DNA from 3 places in the Pseudoalteromonas sp. MMG005 genome. Region 3 is predicted to be linked to each of the others. Evidence: predicted binding sites of a transcription regulator. Region 3 holds the regulator's gene; each other region holds the start of a gene.
What was found. The regulator sigma-54, encoded in region 3, starts transcription at its own class of promoters, with help from an activator protein. The targets are predictions, from matches to a motif close to GTTGGCACGNNNNTNGNNT.
Positions count from the first base shown of each region.

Region 1 (3,283 bases), on a different contig from region 3:
TAATGTTGGTGAAGTCAATAAAGCGCTGAGTGTTGGCATGAATGATTACTTAATTAAACCCGTTGAAAAAGGATTATTAAGTGAGACATTAGCTCTGTATGTCACCGCAGAAATTCGGTTTTTTGATCGCGCATTTGCGCTTGAGCAAGTGATGGGGAAAGAACCGTTTTTAATCACAATGTTAGAAAAGTTTGCTAAGCTAAGTACAGAATATTTACATCAGTTAGATAATTGTGAAAGTCATAAAGAGGTTTCATTATTAGCTCATAGTATCAAAGGCGCAGCTGCAGGGTTGGGGTTTTGCCGATTAGCCGAGGCAGCTAAGGTACTAGAATTACATATAAAAACCTCGAATAAAACACCAGATGAGGTGCTTGTTACAGATCTAAAAATGAGATTACAGCAAGTTGAGTTATTTTTAACGATAGGAAGTCTAGGGGATTAAATGCCAAAGATTGCTCGTATTTTGATTGTTGATGATGATCCGCTTAACCGCGTGGTTCTAGACAACACGTTATCTGAAGATTATCAAATATCACAATGTGAAAGTGCAGAGCAGGCGCTGGCATTTCTATCTAGTCATGAGATAGATCTCATTATTTCAGATATTCGGATGCCAGGGATGTCTGGTTATGATTTATTAGAAAAGCTAAAAACACAGCAACATACTTACGCAATTCCAGTCATTATTATTTCTGCAAGTAATAGCTATAATGATGAAGCAAAAGGCTTACAAATGGGGGCAATGGATTATATTACTAAACCATTCAGCCCACTTATCGTTAAAGCAAGGGTGAAAAACCACCTAGCGATTAAGCAGAAGAATGATTTACTTGAAAAGTTAGCATCGATTGATGGTTTGACAGAGATTCCGAATAGACGTTTATTGGATGAAACACTGGCTAGAAACTGCCAGATGTGTGCGGAATATGAAAAAACGCTGAGCTTATTGTTAATTGATATTGATTATTTCAAAGAGTTTAATGAATTTTATGGTTACTCTGCTGGTGATGAGTGTTTGGTTAAAGTAGCACGCGCACTTGAGCATGTGACTATTGAGCACCTAGGGTTTGTGGCGCGCTATGATGGCGTTCGATTTGCGGCCATACTTACAGAAAGTACCAGTGACAGCGCCGAAAAAGTTGCATCTCAGATGCATGATGCAGTTGATAGCCTGTTAATAACCCATAGCACGTCACCCATTTGTGCTCACTTAAGTATAAGTATCGGCATTGTACATATCACCACAAACTTTAATGACAATGAACAGCAAGTATTTAAGTTAGCGGATAGCGCCTTACAACAGGCACATCAACATCAAGAACGTATAGTATTAATCAATAGGTAAATCCTCACCTATTGATTAATCGTATTCAAGGCTTTATTTGACGCCTAGTTAAAGGTATTCAGACACCGCACTTGCGCCGTACCCAACCAGTTTGCCATTTTTAAATACCAATGGCGTGCATTCATCTTTGGTAATTTTACCGTCTGAATGTTTGCTGTTTGTGGCGAAATACAAGACTTGATACACGTTATCACCTTTATTGACTAAATCAGAAAATTCAGGCGTATCGAATTCTTGTAGAACCGTTTGATATGCAACGCCGTTCTTTAATCCGGTAATTTTATCTCTATTAGACTTTTGATGTTTTTGCCAACCAGAACTGCGATGGTCAGAAGCCCAGCTGTGTTCAGCTTCGCCATCTGAGACTGCGACAATACAGCCACTTAAGAAAGGTGTTGTTAGTAGTGCGGCTATAAGTAATTTCTTCATTTTTATTTGTTCCTGGATAGATAGTGTTTTTTTAATTGCAAATAATTTGCCAATTATTTTTACATTAAAAATCAAAGGTTTACAGTTTTATTTATTAAAAGGAATTTATATAGAAATCAAAAAATGGTTAATTTGATGATTTATTAGTGTTTTATACTACACGGTTGATATGTTCACCATTTAAAAAGCACTTGATATTGTTAGCAAGAGAATAGATTAATCTATCAATAGACTCTTCAGCAGCCCACGCATTATGCGGCGTTAGTAGTAGGTTATGACCTGAATATTCAAATAGCGGGTTATTCTTTTGGGCGGGCTCAATGGATAGTACATCTAGCGCAGCACCAGCAAGTTGCTGTTCATTTAAGGCACTGACTAATGCGAGTTCATTTACTATGCCACCGCGAGCTGTATTAATAAGTACGGCGGAAGGTTTTAGTTGTGCCAACACGGATGCGTTAAATAGATCTTTCGTTTCATCATTGAGTGGACAGTGAATCGAAATGATATCAGCAGATTTAATGGCATCTTTGAATGCCACTCTGCCCGCTCGGATTGAACGCGCATTGGGTCGTTCAGCTATGATCACGTGTGCACCAAAAGCCTGAGCCACGTTTGCAACGGCTTTGCCCAGTGTACCATAGCCAATAATAGCGAAGTTCTTGGCTGCGATTTCTTTTATTGGATAGTCTAAACGACAAAATATATCGCTGCTTTGCCATTGTCCATTTTTACAATCAGCAATATATCGATGCATATTACCCATTAAATTGCCCAGCAGTGTAAAGGTGTGTTGGACAACCGCCGAAGTTGAATACCCAGCAACATTACACACCGCGATGCCTTGTTTTTTGGCCGCACGTAAATCTATGTTGTTAGTGCCAGTGGCGGCAACGCAAATTAACTTTAATTTAGGCAGTGAGGCGAGTACCTTACTGTTGATGACAACCTTATTACTGACTATCACATCTGCGTCAATGCAGCGGGTAATTATTTGTTCGTGTAGCGTGTTCTGGTAAGTCACTAATTCACCGAGCACCGTTAGCGGTAACAGAGAGTTATTTGCGAGTGTTTTCGCATCTAATAGCACAATTTTCATAAACGACCTTTGCTATGCTTGACCTTGGGGTTTACTCTAAGGTTTATACTGTACCACAGTAAGGAGAAAGATATGAGAATAGGTCAATTATCTAACGCATTAGGCGTAACGACAGACACGTTACGTTATTACGAAACGCATGGTTTGTTAACGCCTTCTTCTCGAAACGACGCTGGGTATCGTTTATACGATGAGACCCACCTAAAGCAAATGCACTTTATCCTACGCGCAAAAGAAGTCGGATTTAGTTTGCGAGAAATTCAGGAGCTGCTGCAAATAAAAATTGAAAAACAGCAGCGCCGTTGTGAAGAAGTAAAAGCGATTACACTACAAAAACGTGACTTGGTACGACAAAAAATTTCAGACTTACAACGCTTTGAGCAGTCACTCACAATACTGGCAAATCG
Region 1 is NZ_JAGJEK010000010.1:15,447-18,729, forward strand. Features, by position in the region: gene J8M01_RS09170 (ATP-binding protein) at 1-445, shown strand, start outside; gene J8M01_RS09175 (diguanylate cyclase) at 446-1,348, shown strand; gene J8M01_RS09180 (DUF3192 domain-containing protein) at 1,397-1,777, opposite strand; gene J8M01_RS09185 (D-2-hydroxyacid dehydrogenase) at 1,929-2,876, opposite strand; gene zntR (Zn(2+)-responsive transcriptional regulator) at 2,949-3,283, shown strand, end outside.
Region 1: J8M01_RS09180 (DUF3192 domain-containing protein) is a predicted target of sigma-54. The motif match lies at 1,813-1,831, and genes of this name have one in related genera.

Region 2 (3,283 bases), on a different contig from region 3:
TCAACCTCATGTTGTGTCATTTGGTATTGCGAATCCAGTGATGGTTGCCAGCACTGAAAAGGTATTAGCGAAATTAATGCGTCGAGCTATGCACAACATGGGGGAGGGTATGCTGAGTTATGGTGCAATGGATGGCTTACACCGATTAAAGCAGCAAATTGCATACCGTTACTTAGATTTGGGTTTAGCAGTTAATACAGAAGAGCTCGTGATCACCAATGGGGCTCAAGAAGCGTTAGCCATAGCACTGCAGTGTGTTGCCTGCGTTGGGGATGTGGTGGCTATCGAGTCTCCTTGCTATTTTGGTATTGTGGAACTAGTGGAAAGTCTTGGACTGAGAGCCATTGAAATTCCAGTGTGTCCCGATGATGGTGTATGGCTGTCTGATTTAAATGAAGCGTTGCTCAAACATAATATAAAGGCGTGTGTATTTTCTACAAGTATCAATAATCCGTTAGGCTCGTTTATGCCAGATATTCGTCGCAGGGCACTGGTTGAGTTGTTAGAGCGACATCAGGTCACGCTGATTGAGGATGATGTTTACGGGGATCTGCACTTTACTGAGCGACGTGGAAAGCCTGCTCAGTGTTTTACATCATCGGGCCATGTTATTACATGCGCCTCTTTTTCAAAAACGGCAGCGCCAAGCTATCGTGTTGGCTGGATGGTGGCGGGTCCTCATATTGCAAAAGCACGACGTTTAAAACGAGCGTTAAGTTGCTCCAGTTCATTGATGAATCAATGGGTGCTAGCTGACTATTTGGCTGGTGGAGAATATGACCGGCATCTAAAGCTGATGCGTAAGCGCTTACTAGATAATAAAGCGCAGATGGTTGCTGCATTGCGTCGATATTTTCCAAGTTCAGTACGATTGAGCGATCCACAAGGAGGGTGTGTTATTTGGGTCGATTTGGGTCGTCAATATAGCGGCTCCAAATTGTTTCAATTGGCCATTACACAAGGGGTCAGTATTACACCAGGTGTACTGTTTAGCGCGGGTACGCAATATGAATCATGTATACGCATGAGTTATGGCTTAGTATGGAGTGAGGTTGTAGAGCAGGCCATTGCTTTATTAGGTCAGCTTTTGCCTGAAGCAAAAAAATAGCCAGTTATTGACTGACTATTTCAGTTGGGAGATAGTTTTTCAACGTTGCGTATTGGCTACCTTTATTGGGCGTTAAAAACAGAGTAACCTGCAAACTCGGGAATATTTTGGCTTAACTGTTGTTCTTTTTGGGCTATGTCTTCAAATTGACCGCATAGTTGATTTGCTTGCTTTTCTATGACTCGAGCTTGCATTTCAACTTTTTCTTCTATGGCTTGTCCCATAGTCTCCATGCGTTGCTCGAAGCTACTCATATCACCATTTGAATTCGTCATTTCAGACCCAATTGCCACTAAAATACTACCAATAGACTCCATCATGGCACCTTGGAGTGCTGATTCGATCCGTTCTTCAAACTGTTGGTCGAAGTTATTACCAAATTGGTCAAATGTTTGCTTCCCCATAACAAAAGCACCGTCTTGGTAGAAGGTCTCGTTAATTTCAAGATGCAGCTCATCGAGTACGGAGCCGATAGAGCCCAGACTGTTTAGTTGTAGTGCATTGCTTACTTCATCTAATGCTACCCCTGCTATTTTTACACCTTCTAGCGCAATATTTGCTACTTTTGGTAACTGAACGCGTAACGAGTCAGCGTAGTTGCGCATGGCATCTTGTTGTGTTGGTGTTAGGGACACTCTTTCACCATCCTTTAATACGTCCCCACTGTCATTAATTGTCCACTTACTTTGTTGTGCCGTGGTGATGTGTAATTGTTCTGGTGTGATCATTACATCATTTTTGAACTCAACCAGGCACTCATCGGAGTTGAATTGCAACGAGTGACTATGGGTTGCAAATGCGCTAGAGCTGGTAACAAATGCGCCGAGAATAAGTAATTTTTTCATGACAATGCCTTGATTTTAATTGGGTTAGTTTTTAATAATCAAGATGAATGCCAATTTTATTTTTGTTATTTATCAATTGCATACGCTTTTTAGTTGTGATGAAAGAGCTGGTTAAATGGTAAAGAAGACTAAATTTTAGCGAAGTTGACCACAAAAAACGATGGATAAGCATTTTTTATTTACACGATAAAAAATTCTCATTGTTCAGAATGGTAATTTCGAACTAAACACTAAGAAGTGAACAGCAGTAAGCCACTTGATGAACGTGGATACGCTGTTTTTGTAACGTGATTGGAGCAGACTGTGGGTAAAACATATTCATATGATGGGCTTGATGATGATTTTACAGCTAGTGAATTTGATGAGTTAGAGCGAAATCAACATGATAAGCAAAGACGTAAAGTGAAACGTAAGATTGAAGACTATCTTGAGCAGAAGCGGTTGCGTAAAGATGTTGGTGATAACGACTTTGATTATTTGGAGTAGGTAAGTGTATCAGATATAAATAAGCTCAGAAGTACGGTGCCTTTAACTTAAACCTTAAGCGCTATGCTAGCGCTTTTTCAATGTCATTGCGTAGCTTATTGGGCTTTGTTGTGGGGGCATAACGTTTGATTGGCTGCCCTGCTTTGTTAATTAAAAATTTACTAAAGTTCCACTTGATCCGTTGCCCAAACAGACCGGGTAACTGTGCTTTAAGGTAAATATAAACAGGGTGAGTATGCTCTCCATTGACGTCGATTTTTTCCATGATGGTAAAATCAACCCCGTAATTAATTAAGCAACCTTGCTGAATTTGTTCTGGACTACCGGGTTCTTGTTGACCAAATTGATTACAGGGAAAGCCGATTATCACTAGCCCTTGTTCAGCATACTGCTGATGTAGCGCTTGTAACCCTTCGTATTGCGGTGTTAAGCCGCATTCACTTGCTGTGTTTACAATCAGCACCGCTTTACCTTGCAAAGACGAGAAGTCGAATGGTTGGCCTTGTAATGTGGTGGCAGAAAACTGATAAAAGGTATCCATAAGAGGTCCTGTTTTTGTGCTTTTTAATGATAACAACTACTCTAGCATACACTTAATTAACGTGTTCGAGTAAAAACTCAATTAATAACCGTACTCGATACGGCATGAGATCTTTGCGTGGGTAAACTAACCACGTGGCATTATCTTGCACTTGAAAGTCTGGCAAAAGGTAAATGAGCTTGCCACTTGCAATAGACTCGGCAACAATATCTTGTGCTAAATGTGCAATTCCTAACCCTTGTATACATGCATTGAGAATAGCGTGCGGATTGTTGCTACGCCAATTGCCTGCTACTTTAATCT
Region 2 is NZ_JAGJEK010000028.1:74,120-77,402, reverse strand. Features, by position in the region: gene J8M01_RS20525 (PLP-dependent aminotransferase family protein) at 1-1,108, shown strand, start outside; gene J8M01_RS20520 (DUF2884 family protein) at 1,171-1,953, opposite strand; gene J8M01_RS20515 (hypothetical protein) at 2,257-2,439, shown strand; gene J8M01_RS20510 (glutathione peroxidase) at 2,501-2,980, opposite strand; gene J8M01_RS20505 (LysR family transcriptional regulator) at 3,033-3,283, opposite strand, start outside.
Region 2: J8M01_RS20520 (DUF2884 family protein) is a predicted target of sigma-54. The motif match lies at 1,990-2,008, and genes of this name have one in related genera.

Region 3 (3,283 bases):
TTGCAGCGAGTGTTTTCAGATGCTGTTGATTATCACCTTCAGGTACAATGAGTGCAACAAAAATATCGACTGGACGATTGTCTATGGCATCGAATGGAACCGATTTTTTACTAACTAATATCATCGCAAAAACTTGTTCGATACCTTGCATTCTGCCATGTGGAATAGCGATGCCTTTACCAATTCCAGTACTGCCTAGCTTCTCTCGTGACATGAGCGCAGATAAAACATCATGCTGTTCTAGGTGGGGTAACTGTTCATGTGTAAGTTCGCTAACGTATTCGAGAATACGTTTTTTGCTATTAAAAAGGACCGCAGCTTTACTGCAGTCCTTGTTGATTATTGAGCTAAGTTTCATGGTTAATGTCGAGTAAGCTTTTCTTTGTGTTTGATTACTTGTCTGTCTAGCTTGTCAACCAAACCATCAATAGCAGCATACATATCTTGATGCTCGGTAGAGGCAAATACTTCTGCTCCGCTTAAGTGTAAGGTCGCTTCGGCTTTTTGTACGAGTTTTTCAACATCTAAAATCACATGCACATTATTGATATGATCAAAGTGCCTTTCTAGCTTCGCAAACTTGGTGTTGACATAGTCTCTTAGTGATTCAGTTACTTCTACGTGACGACCAGTTAAATTTAGTTGCATAAGCATTTTCCTTCTTTGGTATTACGTCTTATATCAAGCTTTTACGCTGATTCGACGGTGGAATGGCTAACGACTCCCGATATTTTGCTATCGTACGTCGGGCCACTTTGATTCCTTGCTCTGCCAATATATCCGCAATTTTGCTATCACTTAATGGCTTAGCAGTATTTTCGGCGGCAATGAGCTTTTTGATCAATGCTCTAATCGCTGTGGAAGAGCATTCACCTCCGTTTTCGGTACTCACATGGCTCGAGAAGAAATATTTCAACTCAAAAATGCCCCTAGGTGTGTGCATATATTTTTGTGTTGTGACACGTGAAATAGTGGATTCATGCATCTCTACCATTTCAGCCACATCATTTAGCACCATAGGTTTCATTGCTTCAGGGCCATGTTCAAAGAATGCCTGTTGTTGCTGCACAATGCAATTAGTTACTTTCATTAACGTATCATTGCGGCTTTCTAAGCTTTTAATAAACCATTTAGCTTCTTGTAAATGCGAGCGAATAAATTGACTATCAGTGCTTGATTTCATTGAACGAGACATCGCCGCATAGTGATCATTGACTCTAATTTTCGGCATTGAATCAGGGTTTAATTCAACTAACCATCGGCCTTTCACTTTTTTCACAGAGACATCAGGTATGACATATTCAGACTCTTCGCGGATGATACTGGCCGCAGGTTTTGGATTTAAGCTGTGTATTAGAGTCATAACTTCTTTTAAATCGGACTCTTTCAGCTTAGTCTTTTTCATGAGCGTTCGATAGTCTCGACTTGCAAGTAAGTCAATGTGTTCGGTGAGCACGTGTTTAGTATGCTCCAGCCAAGGTGTACTTTTATCAAACTGATTAAGCTGGATACATAAACATTCTTGCAAGCTACGAGCAGCAATGCCGACGGGGTCAAATAATTGAATGCGTTTCAGGACAGCCTCAATTTCATCAAGTTCAATGGCATCTTCTGAACTCTCGTCATTAAGGCTTTCTAAGATTTCATCGGTCGATAAGGTTAATAAACCACCATCATCCACGGCTTCCACAATGGCGACAGCGATCCCTCTATCAGTATCACTAAACGGGGTCAGTTCTAGTTGCCACATTAAGTATTCATGGAGCGATTCGGTGGTTGCGCCTTGGTACATGTTTTCGTCTTCAGGCATAGGGCCGCTGCTTGTTGCTGGTGCAGCACTCATGTATTCATCCCATGTGACATCCATCGCAAGTTCTTCGCTAACAGTGTCTTTACTCATAGCCGCGTCTGCATCAAGCTCATAGTCACTGACTGGAGCTTCTTCAATACTGTCTGAATTAGATTCTTCTTTCGAGAGCTCTTTATGTTCTTTTTCTATATTTTCGTTGTCGTTTTCATGCTCTGATTCTTCAACTTCCAGTAATGGGTTGCTGTCCAAGGCTTCTTGGATTTCTTGTTGGAGATCTAGCGTGCTCAATTGCAACAAGCGGATAGCCTGTTGTAATTGGGGTGTCATGGTTAATTGCTGACCCATGCGCAGCTGTAACGATTGCCTCATGTATCTCTAACAATCCTTTCTATTAATCAATTATTAAAATTACCTAGATACTATAACTATAGCCTGAATTGTTCACCTAGGTAGACATCTCGAACAGTTTGATCGGCTAGCACGTGTTCTGGAGTACCTGATGCAATTAATTCACCATGTGAAACTATGTATGCTTTTTCGCACACATCAAGTGTTTCTCGTACATTATGATCTGTGATCAGAACACCTATACCGCGTTTTTTTAAATGTTCGATAATTTTCTTTATATCTAACACCGAAATTGGGTCAACACCAGCAAAAGGCTCATCTAACAGGATAAATTTTGGGTTTGCGGCTAAAGCGCGAGCAATTTCGACTCTTCGACGTTCACCTCCTGACAATGCCATACCTTGACTTGTACGTATATGTTGGATGTTGAATTCATCTAATAATTCATTAAGAATTTGCTCTCGATCAGGTTTACTCAGTTCATTACGAGTTTCTAAAATAGCCATTAAGTTCTGGTAAACGGTTAACTTTCGAAAGATGGAAGATTCTTGCGGTAAATAACCTATGCCTAGCCTTGCTCGACTGTGCATCGGTAACAGGGTGATATCGTGGTCATCAATGGTTACGGTACCGTTATCGCTTGGCACTAATCCAACAATCATATAAAAACTGGTCGTTTTACCTGCCCCGTTGGGGCCTAGCAAGCCAACAATACTGCCTGCCTCGACGGCAAGGCTGACATTTTTTACGACTTGTCGTCCTTTGTAGCTTTTAGCCAAAGCGGTTGCAGTCAAAGTACTCATTTATTATTTGCCTTGTTCTTTATTCGATTTTTTTTCTGGGACTAGAATTGTGTGCACTCGGCCAGTATTTTCATTACCTTTTTCAGCATTTATTAATTGTTTATCCATATCGTAAATTATGGATTGTGCTTTTATGATTTGGCCTGCTTGGTTAATTTCTGCATCACCTTTGATTGTCAGCTTTTTATTCGCTACATCATATCGAACCTCACTCGCCGTGGCACTTAATACGGTGCCATCAGCTTGTGTCTCGGTAAAACGCGCTGGATTACCTGTAGCGACAAGCAGTTGTTTATTTTCTCCTAATTCAGCCCGTCTATGC
Region 3 is NZ_JAGJEK010000020.1:72,396-75,678, reverse strand. Features, by position in the region: gene J8M01_RS16400 (PTS sugar transporter subunit IIA) at 1-358, opposite strand, end outside; gene hpf (ribosome hibernation promoting factor) at 361-648, opposite strand; gene J8M01_RS16390 (RNA polymerase factor sigma-54) at 677-2,179, opposite strand; gene lptB (LPS export ABC transporter ATP-binding protein) at 2,236-2,961, opposite strand; gene lptA (lipopolysaccharide transport periplasmic protein LptA) at 2,965-3,283, opposite strand, start outside.